One region of the Viridibacillus sp. FSL H8-0110 genome, then DNA from elsewhere that is predicted to be linked to it. Evidence: a T-box and tRNA genes for the amino acid it is inferred to sense, from the RefSeq annotation. Region 1 holds a T-box; the other holds one or more tRNA genes.

Evidence for each region. A T-box is a leader RNA that pairs with one kind of tRNA and senses whether it is charged. The one in region 1 lies ahead of proS (proline--tRNA ligase), so its partner is inferred to be a tRNA-Pro.
Region 2: it encodes a tRNA-Pro, which carries the amino acid that the T-box ahead of proS (proline--tRNA ligase) is inferred to sense. The anticodon was not compared.

Annotation. Positions count from the first base shown of each region.
Region 1 covers NZ_JBBOPJ010000001.1:257,502-260,882, reverse strand. The annotation lists gene MHH98_RS01370 (GNAT family N-acetyltransferase) at 1-110, opposite strand, end outside; gene MHH98_RS01365 (hypothetical protein) at 153-620, opposite strand; gene MHH98_RS01360 (histidine phosphatase family protein) at 667-1,206, opposite strand; T-box leader at 1,288-1,487, shown strand; gene proS (proline--tRNA ligase) at 1,528-2,958, shown strand.
Region 2 covers NZ_JBBOPJ010000001.1:850,381-853,761, forward strand. The annotation lists rRNA gene MHH98_RS04195 (23S ribosomal RNA) at 1-952, shown strand, start outside; rRNA gene rrf (5S ribosomal RNA) at 1,086-1,201, shown strand; tRNA gene MHH98_RS04205 (tRNA-Val) at 1,211-1,286, shown strand; tRNA gene MHH98_RS04210 (tRNA-Thr) at 1,305-1,380, shown strand; tRNA gene MHH98_RS04215 (tRNA-Lys) at 1,393-1,468, shown strand; tRNA gene MHH98_RS04220 (tRNA-Leu) at 1,488-1,572, shown strand; tRNA gene MHH98_RS04225 (tRNA-Gly) at 1,598-1,672, shown strand; tRNA gene MHH98_RS04230 (tRNA-Leu) at 1,679-1,767, shown strand; tRNA gene MHH98_RS04235 (tRNA-Arg) at 1,797-1,873, shown strand; tRNA gene MHH98_RS04240 (tRNA-Pro) at 1,878-1,954, shown strand; tRNA gene MHH98_RS04245 (tRNA-Ala) at 1,974-2,049, shown strand; tRNA gene MHH98_RS04250 (tRNA-Met) at 2,077-2,150, shown strand; tRNA gene MHH98_RS04255 (tRNA-Ile) at 2,167-2,243, shown strand; tRNA gene MHH98_RS04260 (tRNA-Ser) at 2,266-2,358, shown strand; tRNA gene MHH98_RS04265 (tRNA-Met) at 2,391-2,467, shown strand; tRNA gene MHH98_RS04270 (tRNA-Asp) at 2,471-2,547, shown strand; tRNA gene MHH98_RS04275 (tRNA-Phe) at 2,577-2,652, shown strand; tRNA gene MHH98_RS04280 (tRNA-Gly) at 2,657-2,730, shown strand; tRNA gene MHH98_RS04285 (tRNA-Ile) at 2,738-2,814, shown strand; tRNA gene MHH98_RS04290 (tRNA-Asn) at 2,825-2,899, shown strand; tRNA gene MHH98_RS04295 (tRNA-Ser) at 2,905-2,995, shown strand; tRNA gene MHH98_RS04300 (tRNA-Glu) at 3,000-3,071, shown strand; gene MHH98_RS04305 (MerR family transcriptional regulator) at 3,295-3,381, shown strand, end outside.

The DNA of each region.
Region 1 (3,381 bases):
ACGACCACCCCAACATCCTCACCCGCCATACTCGCGATATAATAATTACCATCGCGAATATATTGTGCAATCATGTGCTCAGACGGATCAGCTAGTAACAGCAAGTCCATTGGTGGTCGTTCAAATACCGCCAATAAACGATATTGTTATCATCATTTTTTAGACGGCTTAAAGCCTTCAGAATATAAATAGTTTTCCGCATCATCACGAGTTCCGAAGCTTTCTTCTAAATTGAAGCCATGATAAACATTCCAAAAAGGATCTTCTTCTACTAAAAGAAGTTGGTCATCATTACGGTTACGCCAGCTTTGCTCAATTCTCACTTCAGGAACTACTTCATCAATTTCAGATAAGTACGTAAGGGAATCTTCGATAATTTCACGTAGCTCTTGCTCAGAGAAATCACGAATATTTACTAAACCACGATCGTCTGATTTATAACGTAGTAAATCTCCTACGTAAACAAAACCGTTACCGTTTGGGTGTAATTTTTCTACCACAATTTTTTTCTCATATTGGCTACCATCAAAGTGATAATTTAATCGTTTCATCGAAATTTCTTTACGAGTTAATTGAGGGAAACTTTCGATGATCGCTTGTTTTTGTTCAAATGTTAACATAATTTACTCCTTTTTCGTTTGCATTCAACCTTTAGTATAGCATTTTTTACATATCAATTCGCTTTATATCAACATCTTGTCCATCTTTCGTCAATAAAAATACATCAGGATTTCTCATAGTTTTCCATCCTGTAAAACCAAATTTCGAATTGTATTTTGTAATGAGTAATGATAATAGATTGCCATGCGAAACAATTGCAGTATCAGCAATAGATGATTCGAGTAATTCTTTGATTAACTGTTCAATTCGTACAACTGCTTCTTTGCTTGATTCTCCACCTATGTACCTTAAGTTTTCATCGAGAAAAGTTTGTTCCAACTTTTCTAACCAATCATCAAAATTTTGTGTACTTAAAACACGTTCAGCTAGTCTTTCATCCTGTTCAACTTCTATTTTCATTTTCTTGGAAAATGGTTCTATCGTTTGGATTGCTCTTGTAAATGGACTAGAAATAACTCTCTTTATATCGTATTGTTGTAATCTCTCTGCTAATTGTTTAGCCTGCTCAATACCCTCACTTGTAAGAGTGGCCTCTTTTTCTTGACCATAAGCCTTACAATGACGAATAATGTAAATTTTTTTCATTAACAACTCCCCTATCTTTTGAATAATATTATATAGTATTGACATACTATTTAGACAATACTATAATCACAAACAACAATAATTGAAACTAAGACAAGGATTAGTAAAGAATGACCTGTTTTTATAGAGAGAGAATTGATTGGTGGAAGATTCTCATTAACAGCTTCTTGAACCTACCTTCGAGTTCGTCATTGAAAAATGGCGCGGCGACAGTCGTTAACATGTTTGAGAGTAAAGCTTCGCTTTAAATAAGGGTGGTACCGCCGTAATGGGTCCCTTATTTAAGGCGGGGCTTTTTATTTTAAAGAAGGGGTGTTTATAATGGCAAAACAATTTGTAAAAGACGTAACAGCAATGGATGAGGATTTTGCTCAATGGTATACAGACGTTGTAACAAAAGCTGATTTAATCGATTATTCAAGTGTTCGTGGTTCAATGATTATACGTCCTTATGGCTATGCATTGTGGGACAATATCAAAAATGAACTCGATACAAAACTGAAAGAAACAGGTCATGAAAATGTTTATATGCCTTTATTCATACCTGAATCACTTTTACAAAAAGAAAAAGATCACGTAAAAGGATTTGCACCCGAAGTGGCATGGGTTACGCATGGTGGGGATGAAAAACTACAAGAGCGCTTAGTTGTACGTCCAACTTCAGAAACACTATTCTGCGAACACTATGCTAATATTATTCATTCTTATCGTGATCTACCAAAGCTATATAACCAATGGGCTAATGTTGTACGCTGGGAAAAAACGACACGTCCATTCTTGCGTACACTTGAGTTTTTATGGCAAGAGGGACACACTGCTCACGCTACTCAAGAAGAAGCTCAAGAGGAAACATTACGTATGTTAAATGTGTATGCTCAAATTTGTGAAGAGTACTTAGCTATCCCTGTATTAAAAGGGCAAAAAACTGAGAAGGAAAAATTTGCAGGCGCTGAATCCACTTACACAATCGAAACGCTAATGCATGACGGGAAAGCATTACAATCAGGAACATCACATAATTTCGGAGATGGTTTTGCACGTGCATTTGATATTAAATATCTTGATAAAGAAGGTAAACAACAATTTGTTCATCAAACATCTTGGGGTTTCACAACACGTATAATAGGAGCACTTATTATGGTTCATGGTGATGATCGTGGTCTAGTCGTTCCTCCACGTATTGCACCGACCCAAGTAATGATTGTACCAATTGCTCAACATAAAGAAGGCGTCCTGGATTTTGCTTATGATTTAAAAGAACGTCTTGGAAAAGTGGCACGAGTTAATATTGATGCTAGTGATAAAAAACCAGGTTGGAAATTCAATGAGTATGAAATGAAGGGTATTCCAGTACGCCTTGAAGTAGGGCCAAAGGACATCGAAAATAATCAAGTGGTTCTAGCCCGTCGTGACTCAGGGGAAAAAATTATCGTTCCACTTAATGAACTAGAAGTAAAATTACCTGCAATGTTAGAGGAAATTCAAAATGATTTATACAATAAAGCACTAAATCACCGCGAAGAAAATACATTTACCGTTCAAACATTTGATGCATTCAAAGCACAACTTGAAGAAAGACAAGGATTTATCAAGGCTATGTGGTGTGGTGACCAAGCGTGTGAAGATAAAATAAAAGAAGAAACAGGTGCAACTTCCCGATGTATGCCATTCGAACAAGAACATATCTCAGAAACATGTATCTGTTGCAGCAAACCAGCAGAAAAAATGGTCGTATGGGCAAAGGCATATTAAATGCTGATGGCGCTTGACCAGACTCGACAGGCGTTGGAGGGCTCGAACACAAGGCGCTTTTTGTCTTGTGCCGAGAGACCGAAACGACCCGAGAGTCTAGCGCCTGAAGCTGGATATACTAAATGCTGAAGCGGCCTGTCAAGACTCGACAAGCACTGTAACTTTCGAATCGAAAACATCTTTACAGTTTTCGACCGAGAAAGTGAAAGTGACCTCGAGAGTCTGGCCGCTGAAGCTGAATATCTTTCTTAAATGCTGAAGCGGCCCGTATAAATGAAGATAGCCTAAAACTGCCACGTCCTGTGGCAACGGCTATCTGACCTACATCCTGTCGGCCCTCGACAAGCACTGTAAGGCTCGAACCAAAGGCACTCTTTGACATTAAGTGTCCGGCCGAAACGTCTCTCAACAAAACAAGAAGCA
Region 2 (3,381 bases), 590 kb from region 1:
GGGTAAGTTCCGACCCGCACGAAAGGCGTAACGATCTGGGCACTGTCTCAACGAGAGACTCGGTGAAATTATAGTACCTGTGAAGATGCAGGTTACCCGCGACAGGACGGAAAGACCCCGTGGAGCTTTACTGTAGCCTGATATTGAATTTTGATACATCTTGTACAGGATAGGTAGGAGCCAGAGATTCCGGAGCGCCAGCTTCGGAGGAGGCGTTGGTGGGATACTACCCTAGATGTATTGAACTTCTAACCCATGCCCCTTAGCGGGGTAGGAGACAGTGTCAGGCGGGCAGTTTGACTGGGGCGGTCGCCTCCTAAAGAGTAACGGAGGCGCCCAAAGGTTCCCTCAGAATGGTTGGAAATCATTCGTAGAGTGTAAAGGCATAAGGGAGCTTGACTGCGAGACCTACAAGTCGAGCAGGGTCGAAAGACGGGCTTAGTGATCCGGTGGTTCCGCATGGAAGGGCCATCGCTCAACGGATAAAAGCTACCCCGGGGATAACAGGCTTATCTCCCCCAAGAGTCCACATCGACGGGGAGGTTTGGCACCTCGATGTCGGCTCATCGCATCCTGGGGCTGTAGTCGGTCCCAAGGGTTGGGCTGTTCGCCCATTAAAGCGGTACGCGAGCTGGGTTCAGAACGTCGTGAGACAGTTCGGTCCCTATCCGTCGTGGGCGTAGGAAATTTGAGAGGAGCTGTCCTTAGTACGAGAGGACCGGGATGGACACACCGCTGGTGTACCAGTTGTTCTGCCAAGGGCATCGCTGGGTAGCTATGTGTGGACGGGATAAGTGCTGAAAGCATCTAAGCATGAAGCCCCCCTCAAGATGAGATTTCCCATTACGCAAGTAAGTAAGATCCCTCAAAGACGATGAGGTAGATAGGTTCGAGGTGGAAGTGTGGCGACATACGGAGCTGACGAATACTAATAGATCGAGGACTTAACCAAATTTTACTTAACGAACTTCAATGTAATTTATCCAGTTTTGAGAGAATAAGAAAAAAACTTTTCTAAAATAGCAAAAAACACTTGCTAAACTTTAAAAAATATGTTATAATAATTCTTGTCCTTAAGAAAATAGTCTAGTGACGATGGCAAAGAGGTCACACCCGTTCCCATGCCGAACACGGAAGTTAAGCTCTTTAGCGCCGATGGTAGTTGGGGGTTTCCCCCTGTGAGAGTAGGACGTTGCTAGGCGAACAATATGGAGGATTAGCTCAGCTGGGAGAGCACCTGCCTTACAAGCAGGGGGTCGGCGGTTCGATCCCGTCATCCTCCACCATTATTTTAAATAAACAATGCCGGTGTAGCTCAGTTGGTAGAGCAACTGACTTGTAATCAGTAGGTCGAGGGTTCGACTCCTTTCGCCGGCACCATTCATTTTATATGAGCCATTAGCTCAGTTGGTAGAGCATCTGACTTTTAATCAGAGGGTCGTAGGTTCGAATCCTACATGGCTCACCATTTTTAAAAAACATTATATGCGGGTGTGGCGGAACTGGCAGACGCACTAGACTTAGGATCTAGCGCCGCAAGGCGTGGGGGTTCGACTCCCTTCACCCGCACCATAATTTTTAAGTTTATCAGCATATTGCGGAAGTAGTTCAGTGGTAGAACACCACCTTGCCAAGGTGGGGGTCGCGAGTTCGAACCTCGTCTTCCGCTCCAAAATATGCCGGGGTGGCGGAACTGGCAGACGCACAGGACTTAAAATCCTGCGGTAGGTGACTACCGTACCGGTTCGATTCCGGTCCTCGGCACCATATTTTAATATAATATAAGTGATATAAATGCGCCCGTAGCTCAATTGGATAGAGCGTCTGACTACGGATCAGAAGGTTGTGGATTCGACTTCTGCCGGGCGCGCCATTAACGGGAAGTAGCTCAGCTTGGTAGAGCACTTGGTTTGGGACCAAGGGGTCGCAGGTTCGAATCCTGTCTTCCCGACCATTAATACTTTCAACCCTATGGGGCCTTAGCTCAGCTGGGAGAGCGCCTGCCTTGCACGCAGGAGGTCAGCGGTTCGATCCCGCTAGGCTCCACCAATTTATTACTAAATTTAATACCATCATGGCGGCGTAGCTCAGCTGGCTAGAGCGTACGGTTCATACCCGTGAGGTCGGGGGTTCGATCCCCTCTGCCGCCATACTAACCAAACTAAAGGACCTTTAGCTCAGTTGGTTAGAGCAGACGGCTCATAACCGTCCGGTCGCAGGTTCGAGTCCTGCAAGGTCCACCATCTACACAACGTTATATTTTTTGGAGGAATACCCAAGTCTGGCTGAAGGGATCGGTCTTGAAAACCGACAGGCGGGTCATACCGCGCGGGGGTTCGAATCCCTCTTCCTCCTCCATTTTTTAAAATTTAATTTCATAATATCATTATCGCGGGGTGGAGCAGTTCGGTAGCTCGTCGGGCTCATAACCCGAAGGTCACAGGTTCAAATCCTGTCCCCGCAACCAAATGGTCCGGTAGTTCAGTTGGTTAGAATGCCTGCCTGTCACGCAGGAGGTCGCGGGTTCGAGTCCCGTCCGGACCGCCATTTTTTAAAAATATTGTATTAATCATCATGGGTCAGTAGCTCAGTTGGTAGAGCATTAGATTGAAGCTCTAAGTGTCGGCGGTTCGATTCCGTCCTGACCCACCATGATGCGGGTGTAGTTTAGTGGTAAAACCACAGCCTTCCAAGCTGTTGTCGAGAGTTCGATTCTCTTCACCCGCTCCAATTTTATGGGCCTATAGCTCAGCTGGTTAGAGCGCACGCCTGATAAGCGTGAGGTCGATGGTTCGAGTCCATTTAGGCCCACCATTAAAATTTTTCCGAAGTAGCTCAGTGGTAGAGCATCCGGCTGTTAACCGGACGGTCGTAGGTTCGAGTCCTACCTTCGGAGCCATATATGGGGAAGTACTCAAGTGGCTGAAGAGGCGCCCCTGCTAAGGGTGTAGGTCGCGTAAGCGGCGCGAGGGTTCAAATCCCTCCTTCTCCGCCATATAGGCCCCTTGGTCAAGCGGTTAAGACACCGCCCTTTCACGGCGGTAACACGGGTTCGAATCCCGTAGGGGTCATACTTTAAAAACCATTAGAATCATATTTGATTCTAATGGTTTTTTTGCGTTTGGAAAGTAAATTGAAAAGGCATTTTTTTAATGAGTTAAAGCTATTTTTGCAGATAATGAAAGTAACATACTAAGTAAAGGCTGATTGCCGATACTTAGATTTTTTATTTTAAATACTGTTGACCTTAACGTTACGTCAAACTATATAGTAGAAACATGGAGGTGAAAGAAGATGGAAATGACAATTCAAAAACTTGCTCAGCTGTCAGGAGTTAGTTCAAGAACATTGCGTTATTATGATGATCTAGGCTTGTTAAAA